DNA from 4 places in the Nocardioides sp. JCM 18998 genome. Region 2 is predicted to be linked to each of the others. Evidence: riboswitches for the same ligand, from Rfam matches in the RefSeq annotation. Region 2 holds a riboswitch; each other region holds the start of a gene.
What was found. Region 2 has a riboswitch for cobalamin ahead of ACZ5L9_RS06080 (ribonucleoside-diphosphate reductase subunit alpha). Riboswitches for the same ligand answer to the same signal wherever they lie in the genome.

Region 1 (4,564 bases), 1.3 Mb from region 2:
GCGCGCGCTCACCACGAGCGACGCCACCCCGATCAGCAGCAGGAGCAGGTACGGGTTGGTGGTCTGAGAGGCGTACGTCGCCAGCCCGATCGCCCAGAGCCACCAGGCGATCGGGTGGAGGTCGCGTGCCGGTCGCGCCATGTCGTACCGGTCAGCGCATCCGGCGACGAGCCAGCGTGATCCCACCAGCAGCGACCGCGAGCGCGGCGATGATGGCGGGCGCGACCCAACCCGGCAGGCCCGAGTCTGCAGAAGATCCCACCGAGTTTGCACCTGTGAGCGTCGAGTCTGCAGGAACGGACGGGGTCGGAGTCGGCGTGGCCGAGCCCACCGCAGCGCTCGCCGAGACAGAGGCGGAGGCCGTCACGCTCGCGGCGTGCTTCGTGCGCTTGGCGGCCGGCGTGGAAGCGCCCGCGCTCGGCGTGGCCGTGGCCGACGCCGTGGGGTCGGAGGTGGTCGTCGGGACGACCGTCTGCTGGGCCGTCTGCTGGGCCGTCTGTTGGGCCTTCTGCGTGACCTTGGCCGGGCGAGCCGGCGTGGACTGGGCCTGGGTGGACTGGGCCTTGGTGGACGGCTTCGCCTTCGCGGAAGTGTCAGGTGTGGTGGGGGCAGCCGCGTGCGCTGCCGGGGCGATGCTCGGCAGGTTCCTGGCGCTCTGCCCCTGCCAGGACCAGGCGACCGAGCCGCCGGCCGGGATCTTCAGCGAGCCGGCGCCGAGGCTGGCGTACACCCAGCCGGTGGTGCCGTCGGACCACCACAGGCTCCAGTAGGCGGTGGCGGGCGGGTCGTTGCGGCACGGGTCGCTGGCGGGCACGCCGTTGACCCGGCAGACCATCCCGCCGTTGACTGCGTAGCTCTGGTGGAACCCGGACTCCTCGAAGATCGCGCTCGCGGTCCGGCCGGCGCCGGAGGCATCGCAGACCTCCTGAGCCCCGCCGCCGAGCTGCTGCGGGTCGACCACCACGGTGACGCCCCGGGCGTCACCGCAGGCCGCGGCCGACGCCGGCGCAGCGGCGGGTACGGCGATCGCCGCCACGGCCAGCCCTGTTGCCAGGACAGCCGCGGCGACGACCGATCGCAGGGTGGAGAGCATCAGCGCTTCGCGGCCTTGAGCACGAGGGTCTTGCTGAACGGCGCGACCGTGCTGGAGCCCTTGAACCAGATCGTGGCGCGGACCTTCTTCTTGCCGCGGAAGACCTTCGCGGACTTCAGGCTGAGAACGCCCTTGCGGACCTTGGCGGTCAGCTTCTTCTTGCCGACCTTGACGGTGACCTTCCCGGTGAACGGCTTGCCACCGACGGTGACCTTCACGCCGACCGTGCCGTGGTGGGCGCTCTTGGCCGGCTTGGCGGCGATCTTGGTGACCGGCAGATACGCGAGCGAGGGCAGTGCCTGCGCCGTGGCCGTACGCCACTGGCCGATCACGGTGTCGTCGATGCCCTTGGCGGTGACGGCCTTGAGTGCGGCATCGTCGTACGCGACGGCCCCGGCGTCGGGACCGCTGTGCACCTGGTGGCGGTAGACCCAGCTCGCCGCCTTCGCGGCAGCGGGCTTGTCACCCGCGGCACCGAGCGCCCAGCCCGCGAGGCCGGTGCTGTCGGCGTTCGAGGTGGCGGTGCTGATGCCGCCGATGAACGACCCGTCCGACTTCTGGGCGGCCTCGAGCCAGCCGAGCGCCTTGGCGATCGCGGCGGACACGGCCGGCGTCGAGCGCTGGTCGAGCAGGTTGAGGATGGCGTACGCGGTCACGTCGGTGTCGGCCGTCGCGGCAGAGTCGGTGTCGCAGGCGGCGTCCGACTGCGCGTGCAGCGGGTAGTCGTCGGGACCCGTCGCGGCGGGGGTGACATCGGTGAAGTAGAGCCGGAACCAACCGGCCTTGCACTGCTGGGTGAGCAGGAAGCTGGTGGCCGCGGCGGCCTTGCTGCTCCCCGCGGCGTGCAGCGCCTCGGCGGCGAACGACTGACCGATGGTGTTCGCGTAGTCACCGTACGCCGAGCTGTCCTGGATGCGGCCGGTCGCGGTGACCATCGACTCCAGGTCGGCGAGAAGGTTGTGCGACGCGAGCGTGCTGGACCGGCCGAGGTGCTGCTGGAACGCGAGCGCCTTGGCGGTCGGGCCGGCGTAGTGCTCGCCGCCGGTGCCGACGTAGGAGTCGGCGTTGGCCGGCACCGCGAGGGTGTTGCCGGCCTTGAGCACCGCGGCGCTCTTGCCCGCGGCGCGCGCGGCGTAGCCGGCGTCGATCACCGAGCCCATGTCCGGGTAGAAGGTGCCGTCGTAGGTCGAGCCCCAGGCGCCGGCGGCGAGCTCGGTGGCGAGCCACGAGCCTCCCGCCGTGAGCGAGGCGGCGGTGGAGGCGACGGCGGCCACCGTCGGGGCCTTCGCCTGGGCCGAGCCGGCCGGAAGAGTAAGGGCGCCCGCGGCGAGCGCCGCGGCGGCCAGGGCGCTGGAGCGCCGGACGAGCTTGTGCATGGGTCCTTCCCGCTGCTAGCGACGGGTGGACCGGGTCCGAGGACCGGGAGCCGACCCGCTGCGTACCTCGGCAGCGTTGTGGTCAAGACGCGTCGTGGCAGGTGCTCCGGCTCCCCCAAGGGGTCACGGTTGCGGGTCAGCGCCGGAGTCTCACCGGCTTCCCCCGCTACGGGCGTGTATGGAATTTGAGTACGGCGCAGCCTAACGCGGCCGGTGCCGAGTCACGACCTCAGGAGCGTGGGTGGGCCCACGGCTGGTCCGTCGAGGTATGCAGAGGAACCCGCACTTCCCGGGTGGAACTCACCGTGGGAAGTGCGGGTTCGGCTACATACCTTGCTGGACCGACCGCCGTCAGCTGAGCTTCTCGACGATCAGCTGCTGCACCCGGGCGGCGTCGGCCTGGCCGCGGGTCGCCTTCATCACCGCGCCGACGATGGCGCCGGCCGCCTTGTGGTTGCCGCCGCGGATCTTGTCGGCGATGTCGGGCTGGGCGGCGAGCGCCTCCTCGATGGCGGCCAGCAGCGGGCCGTCGTCGGAGACGAGCGCGAGGCCGCGCTTCTCGATGATCTCGGCGGCCGTGCCCTCGCCGGCGAAGAGGCCGTCGAAGACCTGGCGCGCGAGCTTGTCGTTGAGGGTGCCCTCGTCGATCAGCTTCTGCACCTCGGCGACCTGAGCCGGGGAGACGCCGGCCGCTGACAGCTCGACGCCGGCCTCGTTGGCGCGGCGCGAGATCTCCGAGAGCCACCACTTGCGGGCGGCCTGCGGAGCCGCGCCGGCCGCGACGGTCTCCTCGATGAGGTCGATCGCGTCGGCGTTGATCGCGTCGCGCATCTCCAGGTCGGTGAAGCCCCAGTCGGCCTGCAGGCGGGTACGGCGCTCGGCCGGGTTCTCCGGCAGGGTCCCCCGCAGCTCCTCGACCCACTCGCGCGACGGCGCGACCGGGACCAGGTCGGGCTCCGGGAAGTAGCGGTAGTCCTCGGCGTCCGACTTCTCCCGGCCCGACGAGGTGGTGCCGTCGGCCTCGTGGAAGTGACGGGTCTCCTGCAGCACCGAGCCGCCGCCGAGCAGGATGCCGGCGTGGCGTGACATCTCGAAGCGCACCGCGCGCTCCACCGAGCGCAGCGAGTTGACGTTCTTGGTCTCCGAGCGGGTGCCGAGTTTCCCAGCGTTCTCCGGGCCCTTCGGGGCCAGCGACAGGTTGACGTCGCAGCGCATCGAGCCCTGGTCCATCCGGACGTCGGAGACGCCGAGCGCCTTGATCAGGTCGCGCAGCGCGGAGACGTACGCCTTGGCCACCAGCGGCGCCTTCGCACCCGTGTTCAGGATCGGCTTGGTGACGATCTCGATCAGCGGGATGCCGGCGCGGTTGTAGTCGATCAGCGAGTAGTCGGCACCGTGGATGCGACCCGTCGCGCCGCCCACGTGGGTGGCCTTGCCGGTGTCCTCCTCCATGTGCGCGCGCTCGATCTCGATCCTGTGAATCGAGGTCTCACCCGCCTCATCCCGCACTTCCACGTCGAGGTAGCCCTCGAACGCGATCGGCTCGTCGTACTGGCTGGTCTGGAAGTTCTTCGGCATGTCCGGGTAGAAGTAGTTCTTCCGCGCGAAGCGGCACCACTGTGCGATCTCGCAGTTGAGCGCGAGACCGATCCGGATCGCCGACTCGACCGCCTTGGCGTTAACGACCGGCATGGCGCCGGGCAGGCCGAGGCAGGTCGGGCAGACCTGGGTGTTGGGCTCCCCGCCGAAGGCGGTCGGGCAGCCGCAGAACATCTTGGTGTTCGTATTGAGCTCGACGTGGACCTCGAGGCCCATCGCGGGGTCGAAGCTCTCGAGCACCTCGTCGAAGTCGATCAGGACGTCACTCATGGTCAGTTGGCTCCCTTCGGGGCGTACGCCGGGGGAACGATGGGGCCGCCCCAGCGCTCGAACAGCGCGCTCTCCAGGGCCGCTCCGACCCGGTAGAGGCGGGCGTCCTCGAGCACCGGCGCGAGGAACTGGATGCCGGTCGGCAGCCCGTCGGCGGACGAGACGCCGGACGGGATCGAGATGCCCGGCACGCCGGCGAGGTTCGCCGGGATGGTGGCAAGGTCCT
Region 2 (4,564 bases):
CGGCGTTGGCCGAGGTTCGCGAAGGCGCCGAATCCGGGGTGAGCATCAGCGCAGGGACGCCCGGCACGGGGCTCGCGGCATTCCGCTCCTCCCATCGCGAGGCCGTCGACGCACAGCGCCACGCCATCGAGACCGAGACCGCGACAGGCACCACCACGCTGTACGCCGACGTCGAGCTCGCGTGTGTCGCGGCGGGGCGCAAGGCGGCCGTCGCCGCGCTGATCCAGCGCGAGCTCGGCGCGCTCGCGGACGCCACCCCGCTGGTGGAGCGCCTACGCGAGACGGTGGCGGCCTACCTCCGTCGCGGCGGCAGCGTCGAGCTGGCCGCCACGGACCTCTTCGTGCACAAGAACACCGTGCGCTACCGCCTCGCCCAGGCCGAGGAGCTGCTCGGCCACCCGCTCACCGAGCGCCGGACCGAGGTGGCACTGGCCCTGGCGTGCCTGCCGCGGTTCGGCCATCTGCCGGCCCTCTGAGCTGCGGAGCCCTGCGAGATCAGTAGTACCAGGGGAAGTCGTCCACGCCGTGATGGCAGCTGACGGAGATGAGCGATTGTGCCCGAAACCCTGGCTCGACCTGCGCAGATGCCGCGATGGTCGTCAACGGTCACAGCGGTTGTTGAGGGACCGCGACGGACGTCCTGCGGACTCTCTGCGGACTCGACCTGCCAGGCAGCGTGCGTGCCCGTTCGCGCTTCCTGTCGTCGGCCCCAACGTCACCAACCCAGGTTTCGCCGACCCTGGGCGCTCGTGCGGCGTTGTCCGATGTTCGAGCCTTCCAAGGCCACCACAGCGCTCAGGGAGGCGAGTTCTCTGTCACTATTGCAAATGATTCGCAGTAGCGACAGGCTTGCATCATGGCCGACTACTCGCTCCCTGACCTCCCCTACGACTACGCGGCGTTGGAGCCCTATATCTCCGGCGCGATCATGGAGCTGCACCACGACAAGCACCACGCGACCTATGTCAAGGGCATCAACACCGCGGTGGAGCAGCTCGCGGAGGCCCGCGAGGCCGAGTCCTTCGGAGGCCTCTCGGCGCTGGAGAAGAACCTCGCCTTCCACCTCGGAGGCCACGTCAACCACTCGGTGTTCTGGCCCAACATGAGCCCGGACGGTGGGGACAAGCCGACCGGCGAACTCGCTCAGGTGATCGAGGAGTACTTCGGCGGCTTCGACAAGTTCCGCGCCCACTTCGAGGCCAACGCTCTCGGCGTCCAGGGATCCGGCTGGTCCGTGCTGACCTGGGACATGGTCGCGCAGCGGCCGTACATCATCCAGCACTTCGACCACCAGGGGAACGTGCCGATCTGCATGGTCCCGCTGCTGATGCTCGACATGTGGGAGCACGCGTACTACCTGCAGTACAAGAACGACAAGGCGACGTTCGTGAAGCAGTGGTGGAACGTCGTGAACTGGGCCGACGTCCAGGCCCGCTTCGAGAAGGCCCGCCATCAGACGCCCGGGCTGATCCTGTGAGCGAGTCTTCGCGCCGCTCCGAGCTCGCCCCCGTCGTGGCCGCCGCGCAGCGGGTCGCCGGCATCGTCGCCGCTCGCAACCGGGGCGACGCCGACGGCGCGCGGCAGCTCCTGGGATCCTTCAGCGACGAGCGCGAGCTCGCCGGGGGTGCTCTTCTGGTCGCTGAGCTCAGCCTCGGCCTGCTGCAGAAGGAGACCGGGGAGAGCCTCGAGCAGTGCATCCACGATCTCTGTGTCCAGATGGAGCACGCTCTCGCCTCGCCCCCGGCGAGCTGAGCCTCGACCGCCGCGATCACCGGATCCTCGGGCGTTTCGGGACTCTGGCGTGGTGGGCGACGTGCCCGCTGCGTGACCCGTCGGCGACGACGTGAGACATCCACATGTTGGGAGTTGCACGGATGTAGTTCCCATATATAGTGGCTGGCGTAGCTGGTTCTGCGTGTCAGCCGGACACGTGGAGGCAAGAGGGAACCCGGTGCGAATCCGGGACTGCCCCGCAGCGGTAAGTGGGAACGACCGCCGTCACAAGCACTGGATCGCAGATCTGGGAAGCGACGGCCAGTAGGCGTCCGACGTAGTACGCGTCGGATGTGCCCGCGAGTCCGAAGACCTGCCAGCGCACCACACCCGTCGGGTGTGGTGGTCCGAGGCCTCGTGGGAAGGCTGACGCCAGACCCGCGAGCCCGTCGTGCCTCGCAGGCCAGTCGTCTCCTCCTCCCGGCACGGACCTGAGTCAGATCTCGCGAGGAGAGAGAAGTGACGGTCATCGACACCCCGCTGCCCACCATGCCGGCCGAGCCCGTACGCCGCGCCACCATGCAGGTGCTCAAGCGCAACGGCGACACCGAGAGCGTCGACGTCAACAAGATCGTTCGGGCCATCGACCGCGTCAGCGGCGATCTGCCCGACGTCGACCCGATGCGGGTCGCGACCCGCACGATCAGCGGCCTGTATGACGGCGCGACCACCGCCGAGCTGGACCGGCTCAGCATTCAGACCTCCGCCGAGATGATCGGCGAGGAGCCGGAGTACTCCCGCCTCGCCGCGCGCCTGCTGGCCGCCTATATCGACAAGGAGGTCCGCAACCAGGGCGTCGCCTCCTTCAGCCAGTCCGTCAGCCTCGGTCACGCCGAGGGCCTGATCGGCGACGAGACCGCACGCTTCGTCAAGGACAACGCCCGCAAGCTCGACTTCGCCATCGACCTCGAGGGCGACAACCGGTTCGAGTACTTCGGGCTGCGCACCGTCTACGACCGCTACCTGCTGCGTCACCCCACCTCGCGACTGGTCGTCGAGACCCCGCAGTACTTCATGCTCCGTGTCGCCTGCGGTCTGGCACAGAGCCCGGCCGAGGCCATCGAGTTCTACCGGCTGATGTCCTCGCTGGCCTACCTCCCCTCGAGCCCGACGCTGTTCAACTCCGGCACCCGGCACAGCCAGATGTCGTCGTGCTACCTGGTCGACTCCCCCAAGGACGAGCTCGACTCGATCTACAGCCGCTACATGCAGGTCGCGAAGCTCTCGAAGTTCGCCGGCGGCATAGGCATCGGCTTCTCCCGCGTCCGCTCCCGCGGCGCGCTGATCCGCGGCACCAACGGCCAGTCCAACGGCATCGTGCCCTTCCTGCGGACCCTCGACTCGTCCGTGTCGGCGGTCAACCAGGGCGGACGGCGCAAGGGCGCGGCGTGCGTCTACCTCGAGTCGTGGCACCCCGACGTCGAGGAGTTCCTCGAGCTGCGCGACAACACCGGCGAGGAGGCGCGCCGTACGCACAACCTCAACCTCGCCAACTGGATCCCCGACGAGTTCATGCGCCGCGTCGAGGCCGACGAGGACTGGTCGCTGATCGACCCCGACCAGGCACCCGAGCTGGTCGACCTGTGGGGCACTGCGTTCGAGACCCGCTACCGCGAGCTCGAGGCGGCGGGTCGTGTCGTGCGTACGGTCAAGGCCCGCGACCTCTACGCCAAGATGATGCGGACCCTCGCCCAGACCGGCAACGGCTGGATGACGTTCAAGGACGCCTCCAACCGCACCTGCAACCAGACCACGGATGCGCCCGGCGGCCCGACGGTGCACCTGTCGAACCTGTGCACCGAGATAATCGAGGTCTCCTCCGACACCGAGACCGCCGTGTGCAACCTCGGCTCGATCAACCTCGCCCAACACGTCGTCTCGACCGGCTCGACCACCATGCTCGACTGGGACAAGCTGCGCGCCACCGTACGGACCGCCGTCCCGCTGCTCGACCGCGTGATCGACATCAACTTCTACCCGAGCACCGAGGCGGCCGCCTCCAACCCGCGCTGGCGCCCGGTCGGCCTGGGCCTGATGGGGCTGCAGGACGTCTTCTTCGCGCTGCACCTGCCGTTCGACTCCGCCGAGGCGCTCGAGCTCTCCACCCGCATCCAGGAGGAGGTCTACCTGACGGCGCTGGAGGTCTCCGCCGACCTGGCCGAACAGCACGGCGCGCACCCCTCGTTCTCCGAGACCCGGGCCGCGAAGGGCCAGCTGCAGCCCGACCTGTGGGGCGTCACCCCGAACCAGACCGAGCGCTGGGCAGCGCTGCGCGAGCGGGTCGCGGCCACGGGCCTGCGCAACTCGCTGCTGATCGCGATCGCCCCGACCGCGACGATCGCCTCGATCGCCGGCGCGTACGAGTGCATCGAGCCGCAGGTCTCCAACCTGTTCAAGCGCGAGACCCTGTCGGGCGAGTTCCTGCAGATCAACACCGCGCTGGTGCGCGAGCTCAAGTCCCGCGGGCTGTGGACCCCGGAGATCCGCGAGCAGATCAAGCGTGCCGAGGGCTCGGTCCAGGGCATCACGACCCTGCCGGAGGAGCTGCGCGCCGTGTTCCGTACGGCCTGGGAGCTGCCGCAGAAGGCGCTCATCGAGATGGCGGCGGCCCGCTCGCCTTACATCGACCAGAGCCAGTCGCTCAACCTCTTCATCGCCGGCCCGACCATCGGGAAGCTCTCCTCGATGTACCTCTACGCGTGGAAGAGCGGCCTGAAGACCACCTATTACCTGCGCTCGCGCCCCGCGACACGGATCCAGCAGGCGACCGTCGCCGGCGCCAGCACCGCCA
Region 3 (4,564 bases), 1.9 Mb from region 2:
CGCGGGCGACGTCGGTGAGCGCCTCGGCGCTGACGTCGCCGAGCGGCAGGTGCTCGGCGGCGAGCGCGGCGGCGAGCTGGGCGGCGAGACCCATCCGCATCGGGCCGGACTCGGAGTCGACGACGACGGCGGTGACCCCCAGGCCGGCGACGTACTGCGCCGCCTGACGGCTCCGTGCGACGGCGTCGGCTCCGGCGGTGGCGCGCCCGTCGGTGACCAGGACGAGCAGCGGCCGCAGCCGCGGATCGCGCAGGTGCTCGCGCTGGAGGACCCGGGCGGCCTCGAGGAGGCCTTCGGCGAGTGGCGTACGACCGCCGGCGGGAAGCTCGTCGAGGCGCGCAGCGGCGATCTCGACGGAGTGCGTCGGCGGGAGCGCGAGCTCGGCACTCTGGCCCCGGAACGTGATCAGTCCGACCTTGTCGCGGCGCCGGTAGGCGTCCATCAGCAGCGAGAGGACCGCGGTCTTGACCTGCGTCATCCGCTTGCGTGCCGCCATCGAGCCGGAGGCGTCGACGCAGAAGAGCACGAGGTTGGCCTCGCGGCCCTCACGGACCGCCACCCGCAGGTCCTCGCTCGCGAAGGCGACCCGGTCACCGGCCCGCTCGCGTACGCCCTGCTTCCCGGCGGCTGCGAGCAGCGTCTCCACCAGGTGAAGCGACCCGGTCGGCCCCTCGGGACGCCGCGCGCCCACCCGCCGCCCGGTGCTGGCGATCGCCCGGCTCCGACGCCCGGACTCCCCGGCCCCGAGGCCGTCGACCTTCAGCAGCCTGGGCCGGTACGGCGCCACGGCAGACGCGACAGTGGTCGAGGAAGACCCATCGGCGCCGTCGGTGGTCGAGTCAGGCGAGCTAGCGCCTGTATCGAGACCCCCCTCCCCATCACCGGTGGTCGAGGAAGACCCACCAGCGCCGTCGGTGGTCGAGTCAGGCGAGCTAGCGCCTGTATCGAGACCCCCCTCCCCGCCATCGGTGGTCGAGTAAGGCGCGCTAGCGCCTGTATCGAGACCCCCGTCGCCATCGTCCTCCCCACCCGTCGGCGGTTCGGGCGGCAGCTCCTCATCTCCCAGGATCCGGTCGAGCAGCTCCTCGTCTAGCCCCGGCGCGTCGAACGGGTTCCTCCGCCGGCGGTGCGGCAGCGCGAGCAGCGCGGCCCGCCGGATGTCGGCTCTGGTGACCGCCGTACGCCCCTCCCAGGCCGCATGCGCGACAGCGGTCCGCGCGGTGACGATGTCGGCGCGCAGGCCGTCGACCTCGAACGCGGCGCAGACCTCGGCGATCTTGAGCAGCGCGGCCTCGCCGAGCACGACGTCGGCGATCCGTACCCGCGCCTGGGCGACGCGCGTGCTGAGCTCGGTGTCGGCCGCCGAGAACCGCTCGACGAACGCACCGGGGTCGGCGTCGAAGGCCATCCGGCGGCGGACCACCTCCATCCGCGAGGCCGGGTCGCGGGGCGCGGCGACCTCGACGGCGAGCCCGAACCGGTCGAGCAACTGCGGTCGCAGCTCGCCCTCCTCCGGGTTCATCGTGCCGATCAGCACGAAGCGTGCGGCGTAGTCGACCGAGATGCCGTCGCGCTCGACGCTGACGCGGCCGGTGGCGGCGGCGTCGAGGAGCAGGTCGACGAGGTGGTCGTGCAGCAGGTTGACCTCATCGACGTAGAGCAGCCCGCGGTGGGCGCGGGCGAGCAGGCCGGGCTCGTACTCGACCTTGCCGTGCGAGAGCGCTCGCTCCAAGTGCAGCGAGCCGAGGACGCGGTCCTCGGTGGCTCCGACCGGCAGCTCGACGAGGCGTACGGGCCGCGTCTCGACGGCGGTCCCGGCGCCGAAGACCCCGTCCGGGGAGGCGGCCGCGTCATCGGCCGGATCGATGGAGAAGCGATCGCCCGCATACACGTCGACCGGCGGCAGCACGTTCGCCAGTGCCCGTACGGTCGTGGTCTTGGCCGTGCCCTTCTCGCCGCGGACGAGGACGCCGCCGATCTCGGGCGAGATCGCGGTCAGGATGAGGGCGAGGCCCATGTCGTGGAGGCCGTCCGGCGTGGCGAGATCGCAGCCGAGGACGGCGGAAAATGGGTAGTTCTGTGGCATCGGTGAGGCTCCCGCTCGGTTCGTCACGCGGACGGGCCTGTCCGCGTGATCTGGCGGGAGGCCGGTCTTCGGACTTACCTGGTCTCCGTCGTGCGTCGGAGCCGGGCTTACCGCAGCGGGCCTGTGCCGGAGTCTCACCGGCTTCCCAGATTCTCCCCGCCCGCCGTCGCCACCGTCTCCGATGGCTGGGCCGTTGGGGCACCTCTCGCCTTGCGCCAGTCACGATAGCGTCTGCTCGCGTGATCATCGTGGTGGGCATCGGTGCCGACGGCTGGGACGGGCTTCCGGACAGGATGCGTGAGGTCGTCGAGACGGCGCCGGTCGTGCTCGGCGCCCGGCGCCAGCTGGACCTGCTCCCGGAGTTCCGCGGCCAGCGCCGTGAGCTGTGGCCCTCGCCGCTGCGCGAGGCGCTGCCCGGTTTCCTGGCGTCATTGGGCGTACGGCAGCAGGTGGTGGCGCTGGCCTCGGGCGATCCGTACGTCTCGGGGATCGGGACGACGCTCACCGACCTGCTCGGGCCCGAGCAGGTCCAGGTGTTGCCGGCGGTCTCGTCGGTGGCGTTGGCGCGTGCCGAGATGGGCTGGTCGGCGGAGTCCTGCGCCGTGGTCACGCTGGTGGGGCGCTCCGTGGATCTCCTGCGGCGCGAGCTCGCGCCCGGTCGCCGGATCCTCGCACTCTCCTCGGACGAGGAGACGCCGCGTGCAGTCGCGGAGGTGCTCTACGAGCACGGGTACGGCGCCAGCGAGCTCGCCGTGCTCGGCAACCTCGGCGGCCCCGACCACACCACCCAGCGCTTCCCTCGCGCCGACACGATCACCCGGAGCGTCCTGCGGCACACGTTCCCGCGGCTCAACGTCGTGGCCATCGCGTGCGACGGCCCCACGCTCGGCGGCTGGGTCGCCGGCCTGCCCGACGACTGCTTCGAGCACGACGGCCAGCTCACCAAGCGCGACCTGCGCGCCTCGGCCCTGGCCCGCCTGGCCCCGAACCCCGGCGAGCACCTCTGGGACGTCGGCGCCGGCGCCGGCTCGGTGGGCATCGAGTGGATGCGGGCCCATCCCACCTGCGCCACCTCCGCGATCGAGTCCTCGCCCGAGCGCGCGGCGCGCATCGGCCGCAACGCCGCGCGCCTGGGCGTACCGGGGCTGACGGTCGTCGAGGGTCGCGCCCCCGACGCGCTGACCGGCCTGGCGGCCCCCGACGCGATCTTCGTCGGCGGCGGCGCCACCCGCGACGGCGTCATCGACGCCTGCCGGGACGCCCTGCGTCCCGGCGGGCGACTCGTGGTGCACGGCGTGACGCTGGAGACCGAGACGCTGCTGGCCCGGCTGTACCGGGAGCACGGCGGCGAGCTCACCCGCATCTCGGTCGAGACGACCGCCCCGGTCGGCACCTTCACCGGCTGGACCCCTGCCCGCGCCGTCACGCAGTGGGCGCTCACGCTCTGACCGATCCGCCCCGAGCATGAGGATCCGGCAGTCCGTCTCGCCGTGGCCCAGGCGGCCGCGAACCTCTGCCGGGTGACCCGCGCTGGGAGCGCACCGTCGAAGCACTGATCACGCTGTCCGCCGATGTCGACTCCACTGTGCGCGACTGGGCGTGCTTCGGGCTGGGACAGCTCGAAGCACGCTCGCCGGCCGTATGCGACGCGCTCGCTCTCCGGCTCGCCGATCCCGATGCGGACACTCGGTGCGAGGCACTGCGCGCCCTCGCTGAGTCCGGAGACGAGCGCATCCTTCTCGCGCTCACGGAACGTCTGAGAGACGACGACGGCGACCCGATCCACAAGTTGGAGCTGGAATCGGCGGCCGTCCTCGCCGACGCCGCCCTCCACCCGCTCCTGCAGCAGCTCGCGGCCACGTGGGAGGGCGACGAGGACGACCTCATGCCCGTCCTCGACCTCGCCCTGAGCCGCTGCGACCCCGGGCTCCGACCGAGGCCGCCGATGTCGAGCGGGCCCTCCTCGCCCGCGCCACCGAGCTCCTCGCCGCCAACCCACGCACCGCGGACCTGTCGTCGGCGCTCAGCGGCCGCTACCCGTGGACCAGACTCACCCTGACCAACGCGCCTACGCCCCAGGAACGTGCCTACGCCTTCGACATCTGGCAGGGGCCGTGGGCCGACACCTCCCCCGCCAACTACCCCGCGGAGCAAGCAGTCCAGACCGCGCTGCTGGCGTTGAAGAACAGCTGACGCTGCCGAACCGGTCGGGTCTGTTCGTGGCGGGTCACGTACGCGTCGACGCCACATTCCGCCGCTTCTGCTGCGATTCGCGAGCCCATGCCCAGGAGCGGGTGACGAGATTCGGGTCTTGATCGGCCCTAGACCATCGCGACTAAACCGTCCGTATCAGCACGCACTCGCGCAGGCGATGCAGGTGCGTGCGGCCGGTCGGGCCTCGAGTCTTCCATCGCCGATCACCGCGCCGCATCCTTCGCATGTTCCGTAGGTTCCGAGGTCCAACCTCGTCATCGCGGC
Region 4 (4,564 bases), 2.0 Mb from region 2:
GCGGCTCCGGGAGCGGACGGCCCCGGACGTGCCGGGCAGCGACCTGACCGTCGACCTCGGCGACCACCTCGCCGACGTGTTCCTGACGCAGGAAGGACAACGATGAGCGACACCGTCGCCTCTCTCATGGCCGAGATCGACGCCCTGGGCGCCGACCCCGTGCGGGGCGGCTACAGCCGGCCGGTGTACTCGACCCCCGAGCTCGACCTGCGCTCCTGGTTCGTCGCGCATGCCGAGCGTCGCGGCCTCGACGTCGAGTCCGACCGCAACGGCATCCTGTGGGCCTGGTCGGGAGGCGTCGGCGACGGCGCGGTGGTCACCGGCAGCCACCTGGACTCGGTGCCGGGCGGAGGCGCGTACGACGGACCGCTCGGCGTGGCGTCGGCGCTGGTGGCCTTCGACCGGCTCGCGGCTCGCGGCGTGCACGGCCGCCGAGCCATCGCCGTCTTCCCCGAGGAGGAGGGGTCGCGCTTCGGGGTGGCGTGCCTCGGGTCGCGACTGATGACCGGCGCCCTCGACGCCGACCGCGCACGCGGCCTCACCGATGCCGACGGCACCACGTTCGCCGAGGCGAGCAGGCGTGCGGGCGTCGATCCCACGCATCTCGGTCCCGACCCGGCGGCGTTGGGTCGGATCGACACGTTCATCGAGCTGCACGTGGAGCAGGGCCGTGGGCTGGTGGACCTCGATCGGTCGGTCGCCGTCGCCTCCTCGATCCTCGGGCACGGCCGGTGGCGGCTGTCGTTCGCCGGCGAGGGCAACCACGCCGGCACGACCGTGATGCGCGATCGGCGCGACCCGATGGTGGCGGCGGCCCACGTCGTGGGTGAGGTGCAGCGGATCGCGCGCGGCGTGCAGGGCGCGCGAGCGACGGTCGGCCGCCTGGTTCCTGTGCCCGGCGGCACCAACGTGATCGCTTCGCGTGTCGACCTCTGGCTCGACGTCCGCCACCGCGAGAACGCGGTGACCCGCTTCCTGGTCGCTGAGATCACCCAGGCCGCTTACGCCGCCGCTCGGGAGCAGGGCTGCTCGGCGTCGGTGGTCGAGGAGTCCTTCAGCGCGACAGTCGACTTCGACCCGCAGCTGCAGGCGCGGCTCTCGAGCGTCCTCGACGACGCGCCCGTGCTCGGCACGGGGGCAGGCCACGACGCCGGAGTCCTCAAGGATCACGTCAGCACCGCGATGCTCTTCGTCCGCAACCCGACCGGCGTCTCGCACGCACCCGGCGAGGCCGTCGAGGACGCCGACGCGGAGGCCGGGGCCGCGGCCCTGGCGAGCAGCATGGCCGCGCTGCTGGGTGCCCGATGACGCCGGAGGAGCGCGCGGTCGTCCACTCCCAGTGGACGCTGGCGCGCTACGGTCACGACATGGAGAACGACGAGGCGCTGCTGCGCAACGCCGGCACCGCGCGCGATCGCCGACCGGACGACGCGGTCGAGGCGCTCGAGCTGGAGGCCGCCATCGCCCGCAACGTCCGGGAGCTGCGGCAGAACGCCGGGCTGTCCGTGGGGGAGACGGCGACCCGTGTCGGCATCTCCAAGGCGATGCTGTCGAAGATCGAGAACGCCCAGACCTCGTGCTCGCTCGGCACCCTCGCCCTGCTGGCCAAGGGGCTCAACGTGCCGGTGACCTCGCTCTTCCGCGGCGCCGACACCGAGCGCCCGGCGTCGTACGTGAAGGCGGGCCAGGGCACGCCGATCGTGCGCAACGGCACCCAGGTCGGGCACGAGTACAACCTGCTCGGCGGGCTGCGAGGTGAGCACAAGCGCCTCGAGTGCCTGCTGGTGACGCTGACCGAGGCCAGCGAGGTGCACCCGCTCTTCCAGCACCCCGGGACCGAGTTCATCTACATGCTCGAGGGCGTCATGGACTACGGGCACAGCCGATCGGTCTACCGCCTGCGGGCCGGCGACTCGCTGCAGCTCGACGGCGAGGGCGCGCACGGGCCGACGGGCCTGGTCACGCTGCCGATCCGGTTCCTGTCGATCATCGCGTTCCCGGACGGGTCGGTCTGATCGTCCGGATATGGACGTCGGTGGACGGCCACCGCGGGTGCCGATAGGGTGCGGCTACGCGCCGGACGTGAGGAAGCCAGTGAGAATCTGGCACGGTCACGCCACTGTGAGTCTCCTTGGGGAGCGAAGTCAGATCTTCCGCCGACGCGTTTTCCGCCCATCTGGGAACGTTGTATTCCTGAAGGAGCATCACGTGAGCAACACGTCTGCTATCCCCACTGCCATCAGCAGCCCCGCGATCAGCACCCCGCTGGTCCACGCGAACGTCAAGACGATCGCCCTGCTGGTCGGCGTCGCCTTCGCGGCGCTGCTGGTCTACTACTTCATCGGCGTCGACGAGGGCGCCACCTCGGTGTTCGGGAAGAGCATGGTCCTCCATGAGTTCTTCCACGACGGCCGACACTTCCTCGGCTTCCCCTGCCACTGATCCAACCCGGCAGGAGAACAACAGAACATGGTCAAGCAACTCATCGCTCGCGGCGCGCTCTCCGGCGCGGCCGCGGGTCTGGTGGCGTTCGTCTTCGCCCGCCTCTTCGCCGAGCCGATCATCTCGAAGGCGATCGACTACGAGAGCGCGCGTGACGCGGCCCAGCAGGCCCTGGACAAGGCCGCCGGGCTGCCTGTCGAGGCCGCCGGCCCCGACATCTTCAGCCGTACGGTCCAGATGGACGTCGGCATCGGCGCCGGCCTCATCCTCTTCGGCGCAGCCATGGGCGCGCTCGTCGCGGTCGGCTACGTCATCGCGATCGGCCGGGTCGGGAAGGTGCGTCCGTTCCAGCTCGCGCTGATCCTGCCGGCCTTCTACTTCGTCGGCGCGTTCCTGGTGCCGTTCCTGAAGTACCCGGCCAACCCGCCGGCGATCGGGCACGAGGAGACGATCCGCACCCGCGGCGCGCTCTACCTCGTCGTGGTAGCGGTCTCGTGCATCGCGCTGTTCCTGGCCGTCTACTACGGCCAGCGACTGCACCGGCGGCTCAGCCTGTACAGCACGGTGCTGATCATGGGTGCCGCGTACGTCGCCGTGATGGCTGTCGTGTTCCTGGTGCTGCCGGCGCTCGGCCACCTGGACGCCAACGTCGCCCAGTTCGGCAGGCACGACACCGAGACGCCGCTCCCACTGACCGACCCGGACGGGACGATCGTCTTCCCGGGCTTCCCGGCGGACCTGCTCGCGCAGTTCCGGGTGTACTCGCTCGTCGCCCAGGTGATCCTGTGGGGCGGCATCGCGCTGCTCTTCGCGCCCCAGGCCCAGCGTCTGCTCGACCCGGCGGCCGCCCGGGCCGGCCGCGAGGGCCGGTTCGCCGAGGACCACGCTCCGGTCGCCGTCTGATGCCTGCCCGATGAGGCGCGTCAGTGCCGTCATCGTCGCGGCCGTCACCCTCGTGGTGGCGGCCGCGATGCCGGTCTGGGCCCATGGCAGCGTCAACGTCAACGCGAGCATCCAGTCGGTCGTGCTCCGCGCACCGGCCGGGGTCAGTGTGTGGGTGCACGCCGACGGCTCGCTGATCACGCTCGAGACGAGCAGCACGGTGAGCGACGTGCAGGTGCTCGGCTACTCCAATGAGCCGTTCCTGCGCTTCGCCGCGGGCGAGGTCTTCGACAACGTCAACTCGCTGACCACCTATGCGACCACCTCGGGCGTGGTCGACCACGTCGCCGCCGGTGCCGGCCACGGCCCGACGCGGTGGCGCAGCGTACGTTCCGGGTCGACGTACTCCTGGAGCGATGGGCGCGTCGACTGGATGGAGCCTCAGCTTCCGACGGACGTGTCGGCGGCGCCGGACAAGCGGCACGACATGGGCGAGTGGTCGATCCCCGTTCTGGTCGACGGCAAGGCCGCCGAGATCACCGGCCACTTCGTGTGGGTCCCGGCCGTCATGTCCGCGGGTGCCACCACCATCGGCGTGGTCGGGGTCCTGGTCCTCGTCCTCGGCGTTGCCGGATGGGCTGCGTTCCCGAGACGACCCGTCAAGGAGCGAAGGTCGTGAGCGACAGGGTGTTGCCGTCCGGGTCCGGGAACCACGCGATCCGGGCGCCCGAGGGTGACGTCAGGATCTTGTCGTCGTCCTGGCGCGCGTCCAGGAGAACGCCGCACCGACGTTGCCCACCGTCTCCGGGGCGTGCGGGTCCACCGGGCGCCGGACGATCACGACGGGGACGCCGAGCTCGGCGGCGGCCTGCATCTTGCCCCAGGTGTACGTGCCGCCGGAGTCCTTGGTGATCAGCACGTCGACGCGGTGCTCGCGCAGAAGGGCGCGCTCGCCGTCGAGGGGGTACGGGCCTCGGCTGGTGACCAGCGTCCAGGGCTGCGGCAGCGCGAAGCCGGGGGCGTCCACGACCCGTGCGAGCGCGGGCAGCTCGCCGAGCGCCGGCACGAACCGGGCCAGCTCCTGGCGCCCGACGGTGATGAAGGGACGCTCGCCGAGCGTTGCGGCCAGGGTCGCGGCGTCGTCGTGGGTATTGGCCCAGTGCCACATCGGACGCGGCCAGGCCGGATCCGGCCTCCAGCCCGGTCGTTCGAGGCGCAGCAGCGGCAGCCCGGTCTGCGC

Region 1: it holds a riboswitch for cobalamin, as region 2 does, so the genes downstream of both, ACZ5L9_RS11980 (hypothetical protein) here and ACZ5L9_RS06080 (ribonucleoside-diphosphate reductase subunit alpha) in region 2, are expected to answer to the same signal.
Region 3: it holds a riboswitch for cobalamin, as region 2 does, so the genes downstream of both, ACZ5L9_RS17310 (VWA domain-containing protein) here and ACZ5L9_RS06080 (ribonucleoside-diphosphate reductase subunit alpha) in region 2, are expected to answer to the same signal.
Region 4: it holds a riboswitch for cobalamin, as region 2 does, so the genes downstream of both, ACZ5L9_RS17225 (CbtB domain-containing protein) here and ACZ5L9_RS06080 (ribonucleoside-diphosphate reductase subunit alpha) in region 2, are expected to answer to the same signal.

The regions. Positions count from the first base shown of each region.
Region 1 covers NZ_AP043886.1:2,553,008-2,557,571, reverse strand. Annotated here, with positions in the region: gene ACZ5L9_RS11990 (energy-coupling factor transporter transmembrane component T) at 1-141, opposite strand, end outside; gene ACZ5L9_RS11985 (hypothetical protein) at 152-1,093, opposite strand; gene ACZ5L9_RS11980 (hypothetical protein) at 1,093-2,469, opposite strand; cobalamin riboswitch at 2,549-2,688, opposite strand; gene gatB (Asp-tRNA(Asn)/Glu-tRNA(Gln) amidotransferase subunit GatB) at 2,821-4,338, opposite strand; gene gatA (Asp-tRNA(Asn)/Glu-tRNA(Gln) amidotransferase subunit GatA) at 4,341-4,564, opposite strand, start outside.
Region 2 covers NZ_AP043886.1:1,271,459-1,276,022, forward strand. Annotated here, with positions in the region: gene ACZ5L9_RS06065 (PucR family transcriptional regulator) at 1-476, shown strand, start outside; gene ACZ5L9_RS06070 (superoxide dismutase) at 857-1,477, shown strand; gene ACZ5L9_RS06075 (hypothetical protein) at 1,474-1,752, shown strand; cobalamin riboswitch at 1,890-2,108, shown strand; gene ACZ5L9_RS06080 (ribonucleoside-diphosphate reductase subunit alpha) at 2,233-4,564, shown strand, end outside.
Region 3 covers NZ_AP043886.1:3,676,620-3,681,183, forward strand. Annotated here, with positions in the region: gene ACZ5L9_RS17310 (VWA domain-containing protein) at 1-2,086, opposite strand, end outside; cobalamin riboswitch at 2,129-2,265, opposite strand; gene cbiE (precorrin-6y C5,15-methyltransferase (decarboxylating) subunit CbiE) at 2,326-3,534, shown strand; partial or broken gene ACZ5L9_RS17320 (HEAT repeat domain-containing protein) at 3,642-3,854, shown strand; gene ACZ5L9_RS17325 (hypothetical protein) at 3,947-4,279, shown strand; gene ACZ5L9_RS17330 (TraR/DksA family transcriptional regulator) at 4,436-4,558, opposite strand.
Region 4 covers NZ_AP043886.1:3,657,191-3,661,754, reverse strand. Annotated here, with positions in the region: gene ACZ5L9_RS17240 (HutD family protein) at 1-106, shown strand, start outside; gene ACZ5L9_RS17235 (allantoate amidohydrolase) at 103-1,308, shown strand; gene ACZ5L9_RS17230 (helix-turn-helix domain-containing protein) at 1,305-2,015, shown strand; adenosylcobalamin (AdoCbl) riboswitch at 2,060-2,206, shown strand; gene ACZ5L9_RS17225 (CbtB domain-containing protein) at 2,209-2,442, shown strand; gene ACZ5L9_RS17220 (CbtA family protein) at 2,470-3,345, shown strand; gene ACZ5L9_RS17215 (hypothetical protein) at 3,356-4,003, shown strand; gene ACZ5L9_RS17210 (cobalt-precorrin-6A reductase) at 4,064-4,564, opposite strand, start outside.